2 regions of the Nitrobacter sp. genome follow, and region 1 is predicted to be linked to the other one. Evidence: predicted binding sites of a transcription regulator. Region 1 holds the regulator's gene; the other holds the start of a gene.
What was found. The regulator LexA, encoded in region 1, represses DNA repair genes until DNA is damaged. The targets are predictions, from matches to a motif close to TGTTCNNNNTGTGTTCNG.
Positions count from the first base shown of each region.

Region 2: a site for LexA is predicted at 1,491-1,508, ahead of ACS3WB_RS00555 (YifB family Mg chelatase-like AAA ATPase). Genes of this name have one in related genera too.

Region 1 covers NZ_JBPPLY010000003.1:322,971-327,897, forward strand. The annotation lists gene ACS3WB_RS05975 (molybdopterin molybdotransferase MoeA) at 1-878, shown strand, start outside; gene lexA (transcriptional repressor LexA) at 1,032-1,736, shown strand; gene ACS3WB_RS05985 (ComEC/Rec2 family competence protein) at 1,767-4,049, opposite strand; gene ACS3WB_RS05990 (AAA family ATPase) at 4,323-4,886, shown strand.
Region 2 covers NZ_JBPPLY010000001.1:113,169-118,095, reverse strand. The annotation lists gene ACS3WB_RS00555 (YifB family Mg chelatase-like AAA ATPase) at 1-1,441, opposite strand, end outside; gene gshB (glutathione synthase) at 1,690-2,631, opposite strand; gene ACS3WB_RS00545 (YraN family protein) at 2,677-3,084, opposite strand; gene rsmI (16S rRNA (cytidine(1402)-2'-O)-methyltransferase) at 3,071-4,024, opposite strand; gene ACS3WB_RS00535 (penicillin-binding protein activator) at 4,321-4,927, shown strand, end outside.

The DNA of each region.
Region 1 (4,927 bases):
CCGAACGCGACGGCGAGCATGTCATCCTCAAGGAAGCCACCGCCGCCGGAAAGAACATCCGCGCCGCCGGCGTCGATTTTCGCGAGGGTGACGTGCTGCTGCGCGCCCATAGCTATCTCACCGACCGCCATCTCTCTCTGGCCGCAGGCATGAACTACCCGGACCTGCCGGTGCATCGCCGTCCGAAGGTCGCCGTGCTCGCCACCGGCGACGAACTGGTCCTGCCGGGCACAACGCCGGGCCCCGGACAGATCATCCTGTCCAACGGCTACGCGCTTCGCGCGCTCGCCCGCAGCGAAGGCGCCGAGGCGCTCGACCTCGGCGTCGTCGCCGACACCTTGGACGCAACGAGGACCGCCATCCGCCGCGCCCGCGACAGCGGCGCCGACATTCTCGTCACCACCGGCGGCGCGTCGGTCGGCGACCATGACTTCGTCAAGCGTGCGCTCGACGCCGAAGGCGTGGAGATCGCGTTCTGGCGGATCGCGCTGCGGCCAGGCAAGCCTATGATGCACGGGCGGCTCGGCCCGATGCGCGTGATCGGCCTGCCCGGCAATCCCGTCTCGTCCTATATCTGCGCGTTCCTGTTCATGGTGCCGTTGATCCGCGCACTGTCCGGGCGCGAGGACGTCGGCCATCGCGTTGAACGCGCTTTGCTCGGCAAGGACCTCGCCTCCAATCAGGCACGGCAGGATTACCTGCGCGCGCGCCTGGCGTACTCGGCCGAGGGGCTGCCGACCGCGACGCCGGTCGGTCATCAGGACAGTTCGTTGCTGGGCAATCTCGCCGCGGCGGAAGCGCTCGTGGTCCGCGCGCCGTTCGCACCCGCCGCCCGCAAGGGTGAACCGTGCGACATCATCAAACTCGCGTTGTCGTAAAACCTCGCTCCGTTGACGCTAAATTAAACACTTGCGGAACACATATCGAACATATAGTGTTCGTTCATGATTTGTTTCGAGAACTCATGACATTGCGAGCCATCGTTATCGGAATCGGACGGCGGGCGCCATCAATCGGGGACTAAAGTCGGCATGCTCACGCGCAAACAGTACGAACTCCTGCGATTCATCAACGAACGGCTGAAGGAATCCGGCGTTCCGCCCTCGTTCGATGAAATGAAGGATGCACTCGATCTGCGCTCCAAGTCGGGCATCCATCGCCTGATTACGGCGCTGGAGGAGCGCGGCTTCATCCGCCGCCTGCCCAATCGCGCGCGCGCCATCGAGGTCATCAAACTGCCGGAGCTCGCCGCCGGCGGCGGCGGTGGCCGGCGCGGTTTCACGCCGAGCGTCATCGAAGGCAATCTCGGCAAGGTCCGCCGGCCCAGCGGCAACGTCGACGACGCCGCGGACCGCCCTGTCGCCGTTCCGGTGATGGGGCGCATCGCGGCCGGCACGCCGATCGAAGCGTTGCAGACCTGCAGCCATACCATCAGCGTTCCGCCGGACATGCTCGGCAATGGCGAGCACTACGCGCTTGAGGTGCGCGGCGACTCGATGGTCGAAGCCGGAATTCTCGACGGCGACCTGGCGCTGATCCGGCGCAACGAGTCGGCGGAAACCGGCGACATCGTCGTTGCGCTGATCGACGAAGAGGAAGCAACGTTGAAGCGCTTCCGCCGCCGCGGGGCCTCGATCGCGCTCGAGCCCGCGAACACAGCTTACGAGGTCCGTATCCTTCCGCCGAACCGCGTGCAGATCCAGGGCAAGCTGATCGGCATCTACCGCAAGTACTGATCCGGCGAATAGCGATCGCCGGCAGTCCGCTCAATCGTCGGGCTGGAGATCGTCTGCCGCGGGCGTGGCATCGATCGGACGCGCGGGCTCCGCTCGATCGCCGATCGACTTTGGCTTTTCATCGGCGGGGGCTGGCGACCATGGCCGGTCGACACGCTCGGGCCTGACCGCATCGACGACAAAGCCGTTTGCGCTGCCCGGGCCCCGCCGCAGCGCCAGAGCGCCTTTCCGGCGCAGTCGCTCCTGATCGACGACCTGCGCGAGGCATCCCTCTGGAGCCTGCCATGCCGTCACCATCACCGCCGCCCGCAGGCAGTCGTCCTCCATCGCATCCGGCCGCCGCGCCAGCGCGACAATTCCGCCGTCGCTCGCCTTGACCACGCAGCCTGCGTCGTCACAGGAAACACCCTCCGCGAGCGAAGGATCGGCGGGCCCGCGCCTGTCTGCGTCGGCCGCCAGCCATTCCTTGACGGTGAAGGCGTCCTTGCCCGTGCTGATCAGATGCAGGCGGCCGTCACCACCTCGCACGCCGACGTTGCGGCCGTCGGCGGAGACCAGAATGTCCGGCTGCGCTACCGCAAGCGACCAGGCGATCGCCAGCCCGATGATGGCCGCGCCGCTCCAGCGCAGCGGCGTCCTGAGCAGTCCGAGCAGAATGATGCCCGCCGTCGCCGCGATCAGCGGTCCCGTTCCGAACGCCGCCATGCGGCCAATGGCGCCGGGAAGCGCCGCAACCCACTGGGCCACGGCGATCATCCATTCGATGCCGAAATCCATCAGCCGCCAGAACACGCCATCCAAGCCAAACGGCATGGCTGCAAGGCCGAGAAGTCCCGCCGGCATCACCAGCGCCGAGACAACGGGCATCGCCAGCAGGTTCGCGACCACGCCATAGGGCGTCACGCGATGGAAATGAAACGCGGCATAGGGCGTGGTCGCGAGTCCGGCGACGAACGAGGCCAGCGCGAGCGTGACGATTTCCCGGCCGCCCCATAGCGCGGCGCGCGCGGTCGGCGAGTGATCGGGCGTCGCGAACAGTTTCGGCATCCCGAGCTGGACCAGCGCCACCAGCCCGAGCGTTGCCGCGAACGACATCTGAAAGCTCGGATGCACCAGCGCCTGCGGCGCAATCGCAAGCACGATCATCGCCGCAACAGCCAGCGTACGAAACGTGATGGCGCGCCGATCGACCATGACTGCGATCAGCACCACCGCCGTCATGAAGAATGAGCGCTGGGTCGCGACCTCGGCGCCCGACAGCAGCAGATAAAACGCCACCGCCGCGAGCGCCGCCGCCGCCGACCATTTCTTGATCGGGAAAACTGCCGTCAGCGCCGGGATCAACGCCAGCAGCGCGCGCACCGCGAAGAACACGACACCGGCGACCACGGCCATGTGATAGCCGGAAATCGAGAGCACATGGCCGAGCCCCGAAATGAACATCGCATCGTTGACCGGCGTCGTGATGGCGTCGCGCCGACCGGTCAGAAGCGCGGTGGCGATCGCCCGTGAATCGCCGTCGAGGACAAGGCGGATGCGGGCATCGATGGCGTCGCGAAGCTGCTGCATCAGCGCGGCGTAACGCAAGGCTATCCCGCCGCCGTCCGGAGGATCCACGATCTTGATCGCACCCATGACGAAACCGGAGGCGCCGATGCCCTGGAAATACATGTCGCGCGCGAAATCGTAGCTTCCGGGCCGCACAGGCGTGAGCGGCGGCTGCAGCCGCGCTTTCAATTCCACGAAGCTGCCGACGGCCGGCGCGGTGCCCTTCCTGACCGACAGCCGCACGCGATCCAGTTTGACGTGGCGCCGGTAATCGTCCATCCGCACGACACGCAAAACAAATCTATCGGTGCGCTCGCGCACCTCGCGGGTTTCGACGAAACCCTTGAGCATCGGCGAATACATCGACCGCTTCAGGACAACGTGCGCCATCCGCGCCGTATTCATCGTGGCGACGGCAAAACCCGCAGCCATTGCGGCGATCATGACGGCCACAGGAAACAGCCGATGCCGACGCAGCAGCAGTGCGGCCAGACAGAGGAAGCCGGCAGTCGGGACGACGATCCAGGCTATCGGCTCATGATCGGCTGCAAAATAGATCGCGATGCCAGCGCCGAACGCCACCGGCACCCAGGACAACAGCCGCCCCGGTCCGGCTTCGGCGCGCACCCAGTCTCGCAGCCGGGCCGCAAGCGCCGGCAAGGTGCCCGAAGAGACCTGCGAAGGACTGGCGGCGACAGCCTTCCGCGGCGGCCATGTTCCCGCGTACCCGCCTGTCCGATCCCGAGCCCTGCCCCGCTCCGGCATCCGGCCACCACCCCTCGCGCCCTCGCCGCAATGCTAGAATAGGATGAGTTGACGATGAAGTGTTTCAATGCGTCATGGCCGGGCGGATTCAGACCGAGACAGACATTTCCTGACGGTAACGATTTGAAACCTGCCGCTTATCGGGCCTTAAAAATGTGTCGCAGGTTTTGGGAGATTCGCGACACCATGTCCGTTATGCGGAAAATTGCGGCCGGTGCCTCTACTTGAACAATACATGCAGGCGGGTGATCTCGCGAAAGCTGGTGGATAGCAATGTTACCACGGCGGATCGTCATTCTGGGCAATGCCGGGAGCGGAAAATCGACGCTCGCGCGCGTGCTGGGCGAGCGGCTCTCCTGCTCAGTCGTTCATCTCGACCGGCTCTTCTGGCGGCCGAAATGGAAAGAACCCGAGCCCATGGACTTCCGACGGCGGGTTGCCAATGCGATTTCCGGGCCGGAGTGGATTTGCGAGGGAAACTATTCCCGCCGGACTTTCGACCTGCGCCTGCCGCGCGCGGACCTCGTGATCTGGATGGACACACCCCGCGCCACCTGCCTCAGACGCGTGGTTGTTCGGAACCTTCTGCGAAGGCCGAGGCCGGACATGCCCGTTGGTTGCTCCGAGCGGCTAAACAAGGAGTTCATCACCTTTCTACGTTTTGTCTGGACCTTCGACCGGGACTATCGGCCGAAGATCGAAAACGAGCGGCTGCGGCTTGGCGCGCACGTACCGGTCGTCCGCCTAAGCAGCAAGAGCAAGATACATAGTTTTCTTACGGCGCTTCAACCGATCCCCTCGGCTGATGGTTCAAAGTGCCTGTCGCGAAAATCCTAAAAGCCGCGACAGATTGGCGGCCGCCGGAGCGTCGGGGGCGC
Region 2 (4,927 bases), on a different contig from region 1:
GCGTGCGGGCGACGCGCAGCACCCGGTGATAACCGCGCGCCGACAGACGCATGCTTTCGGCGGCGTCGCGCAGCAGCTTCAGCCCCTGTGCATCGGGTTGCGCGATGTCTTCCAGCGCGGCCGCCGGCGCTTCGGCATTGGTGCGGACATTCGGAAGTCCGAGCGCGGCATAGCGCGCCGCCTGAATGTCGCGGGCCGCGGCGACACGGGCCCCTACTTCGGTCGACCCTTCCGAGGCGGGTGGCAGAATGAGATCAGAGGCTGTCACGGCCGGGACCTCGATCCGCAGATCGATTCGGTCCAGCAGAGGCCCGGAAATGCGCATCTGATAGTCCGCGGTGCAGCGGTCGATGCGACCGCGCTTGCAGGCGTAACCAGGCTCGAAGGCGTGGCCGCAGCGGCAAGGGTTCATCGCGGCCACCAGCATGAAACGCGCGGGATAGGTCACGCGATGGTTGGCACGGGAGACCGCGATCTCGCCGTTCTCCAGTGGCTGCCGGAGGGAATCCAGCACGCGCGGATCGAACTCCGGCAGTTCGTCCAGAAACAGCACGCCATTATGCGCCAGAGAGATTTCTCCGGGCTTGGCGCGCGTACCGCCGCCCGTCAGCGCGGCCATGCTGGCGGAGTGATGCGGGGCGCGAAAGGGCCGGCGCGAGGTGAGGGCCCCACCGTCGATTTCGCCGGCCACCGACGCGATCATCGACACTTCCAGCAGTTCGGCCGGCGACAGCGGTGGAAGGATCGAGGGCAGGCGCGCCGCGAGCATCGATTTGCCGCTGCCGGGTGAGCCAACCATGAGGAGATGATGCCCGCCGGCGGCTGCGATTTCGAGCGCTCGCTTGGCGCTCTCCTGGCCCTTGATGTCACGAAGGTCGAGAGCAACATTTTGAGTTTCGCGAATCCGGGGCTGTGGCCGGGACAGAACCTGAGTTCCCTTGAAATGATTTGCGATCTGAATCAGCGAGCTTGCGGCGATGATCTGGATGTCCGGGCTCGCCCAGGCCGCCTCCGCGCCGCAGGCTGCCGGGCAGATCAGCCCCTCGTCGCGGCCGTTCGCTCCGATCGCGGCCGGAAGAACGCCTGCGACGGCCGCGATCGAACCGTCCAGGCCGAGTTCGCCGAGCACCGAAAATCCGGACAGGGCGTCGGAGGGAATGGCGCCGATCGCCGCCATCAGGCCGAGCGCGATCGGCAGATCGTAGTGGCTGCCTTCCTTCGGGAGATCGGCGGGGGCGAGGTTGACGGTGATTCGGCGAGCCGGCAGCGCCAAACCTGAAGCGATCAGGGCGGCCCGCACACGCTCCCGAGCCTCCGACACCGCCTTATCCGGCAGGCCGACGATGTTGAAGGCGGGCAGACCCGGCGCGACCTGCACCTGCACGTCGACCGCGCGCGCCTCGATGCCCTCAAATGCGACGGTGGATACCCGCTGAACCATGGCCGCCCCCTCTGCCTATGCGAGATTAGCTTACAACCCTCCCGAGCACAAGAACATTGAGAGAACAAAGTTCCGGATGGCAAGCACTCTCCTTGAGCGTGGTCTGCTCCTAAAACCGGTTCCGCCGTGCGCTGGCAGGCCTGGGATGGTGTCTCGAGCGTTTTCGACCGAAGTGGATATCGGTTCGCGTGAAGAAAACGCGTCAATCAGATCCTGGAGCTTGCTGATTCCATCAGAAGCGAAAGGCACTAGGCTCGTTTCGCCTCGATCCGGTCCCAGATTCGGGCAGCCACATCCGGCCCTCCGAAGGTGGCGATCGCGCGGATGCCGGTGGGGGAGGTGACATTAATTTCGGTGAGATTGCCGTCGATGACGTCGATGCCAACGAACAGCAGTCCGCGTTCGCGCAGCGAGGGGCCGATGCGCTCGCAGATCTCGCGCTCGCGGGGTGTCAGGTCGGTGGCTCTGGCGGCGCCGCCGCGAACCATGTTGGAGCGCAGATCATCCGCGGCCGGAACGCGATTGATGGCGCCGGCGAATTCGCCGTCCACGAGGATGATGCGCTTGTCGCCCTGTTTGACCTCCGGCAGAAAACGCTGGATTACCCATGGCTCGCGGAACGTCACCGAGAACATGTCGAACAGCGACCCGAAATTCATGTCCTGCGGCATCACGCGAAACACCGCGGCTCCGCCATGACCATGCAGCGGTTTCATCACCACCGCGCCGTGCTCGGCGCGAAACGAATTGATCTCGTCGAGATCGCGCGAGATCAATGTCGGCGGCATCAGTTCGGGAAAATCCATCACGAACAGCTTTTCCGGCGCGTCGCGCACGCTTGCGGGATCGTTCACCACCAGCGTCTTCGGATGGATGCGCTCGAGCAAATGAGTACTCGTGATGTAGGCGAGATCGAACGGTGGATCCTGTCGCAGCAACACGACGTCGAATGATTCCATATGCGTGCGTGTCGCATCGCCGAGCGTAAAATGATCGCCGTCCTGATCGCGCACGGTCAGCAGCTGGACCGGCGCAACCACGTCCTTGCCGCGCAGGGACAGCCTGTTCGGCGTGTAATACGAGATCGTGTGGCCGCGTCTCTGCGCCTCCAGCAACAGGGCGAACGTCGAATCGCCGCGCACGTTGATGCGCGCGATGGGATCCATCTGAACGGCGACTTTCAATTTCATGGTGCTCGTCCGTTGATTCAACCGGAGACGCGTAAGCGCCTCAGGCTATGTACTGGCGTCGAATGCACCTGGCAAATGGCGCGGCAATCGTCGTGGCGCAATCAGCATGGCGTCGAAACGAAGCTCGAAAGCTGCATGTTCGGGATGTGCCATCAGCCAGCCTTGCGCCGCGGCGATGATCCGAAGTTGTTGCCGTGGCGTCACCGCATAGGCGGCTTCATCGAGGCTGCGGCGGGCCTTGACCTCGACGAAGGCGAGAAGCTGTCGCCGCCGTGCCACGATGTCGATCTCGCCATGCGGCGTGCGAAACCGCCGCGCCAGAATCCGGTAGCCTTTGGCCATCAGAAAAGCGGCGGCGCGATTCTCCGCCGAAAGGCCCGTATGGAAGGCCGCGACCCGCTCCGGCGCTACTGTCTTCGCGCGGTCGAGGGAATCGTCCCTACCTGCGGTCATTGGCGCCCCTGGCCCGGCCTTGTCCGGCGAGTTCAAGCGCGCGGGCATAGACTTCGCGACGCGGGCGGCCCGACATTTCGACTGCCCGCGCGACGCTGTCCTTGAGGCTGCTTTGCTTCAGCGAAGTCAGCAACAGTTCGTCCAGATCTTCGGATGACATCATGCCTGCGTCAGCCGGAGGCGGGCCGACCACCAGCACAAATTCCCCCCGCGTTTCCAGCGTCTCTGCGGCTTCCGCGAGTTCTCCGAGGGGTGCGCGGCGGATATCCTCGTGCAGTTTCGTCAGTTCGCGACAGATCGCGGCGTCGCGACGTTCGAGGATGGTTGCGAGATCGCGCAAGGATTCCCGGATGCGGCTGCCGGATTCAAACATGACCAGCGTAGCATCGATCCTTGCAAGCTCGGCAAGGCGCGTGCGGCGTGCGGCCTCCTTTGCCGGCAAAAATCCTTCGAAGTAGAACCGGTCCGTCGGCAGCGCGGCGACCGCGAGCGCAGCCAGCACCGACGAGGGTCCGGGCAACGCAACGACCCGATGGCCCGCGGCAGAGACCTCGCGGACCAGCTTGAATCCGGGGTCGGAAATCAGCGGCGTTCCGGCATCGGAGACCAGCGCGATCGAGGCCCCAGCCGCAAGCTGCTCCAGAATTTTCGGACGGGCGGTCGCAGCGTTATGGTCGTGATACGGCTTGAGTACGGCTGTGATCGCGAAGCGTTCGGTGAGACGGCGCGTGATGCGGGTGTCCTCGCATGCGATGATATCGACACCGGCGAGTGTCTCGAGTGCCCGCAGGGTGATGTCGCCGAGATTGCCGATCGGCGTAGCGACCAGATGAAGGCCCGGCGCAGTCTTCGGTGCGACCAGTTGATGACCCGCGATAGAAAAGGTCCGGATACCGGGAGTTTCGGCGTCCGGTTTCAGCGGGGCTGATTTTGCGCGCATAGCGCGGCACTCTATAGCGTTTTCGGGCGAAGTGGATACCGCGCCGAGAAAATCCGTCAGTACGAAAGCCGTGTACTTTGACTCCAATAGAAGGCCAGAACTGCCCAGGGGCGCGAGAAGGGATTCGATTTCACGTTATTTCCGAGAAGTCGGCGGGTTCCGCCGTCCACAAGGTTGGGTACGGCGCCGAGTCGAGGCGGGACACGATCCCTTTGTTCAGGTAATTATTCGTCAGCAATATGCCTGATTCCCTCGGGAGATTGCGCTCGGCCTGTGCGGACGAGTTCATGGCAAGGATGATAATGGCGGACCCGTTCAAACCGAAACCCGAACGTCCGGGCACGACCCGCCGGGCGGCATTGGGTTTTGTCATTGGCGCGCCCTTGCTCGGGGCGTGCTCGGGTGTCCAGCAATCGCTGATCGGTTCGTCGACGCAACCTTCGCCGGCCGCGCCGCCTCAGCAGGGCGCTACCATCGGGGCTGGCCAGGTCAAGGTGGGACTGATCCTCCCGTTGTCGGCTGCCGGCAATGCCAGCATTGCGGCGCAGTCGATGAAGAACGCCGCCGAAATGGCGCTTTCGGAGTTTCAGAATCCGAATATCCAGTTGCTGGTCAAGGACGACGCCGGTTCGGCGCAAGGCGCGCAGCAGGGTGCGCAACAAGCCCTCGATGAAGGCGCCGAAATCATCCTCGGTCCGCTGTTTGCAGCGTCCGTTCCGGCGACTGCGCAGGCGGCGCGGACGCGCGGCATCTCGGTGATCGCGTTCTCGACCGATTCAAGCGTTGCGGGCCGGGGCGTCTATCTCCTGAGCTTTCTTCCCGAATCCGATGTGAACCGGATCGTCGAATATGCCGCGAGCGTCGGAAAGCGCTCGTTTGCCGCCATGGTGCCCGAAAACGCCT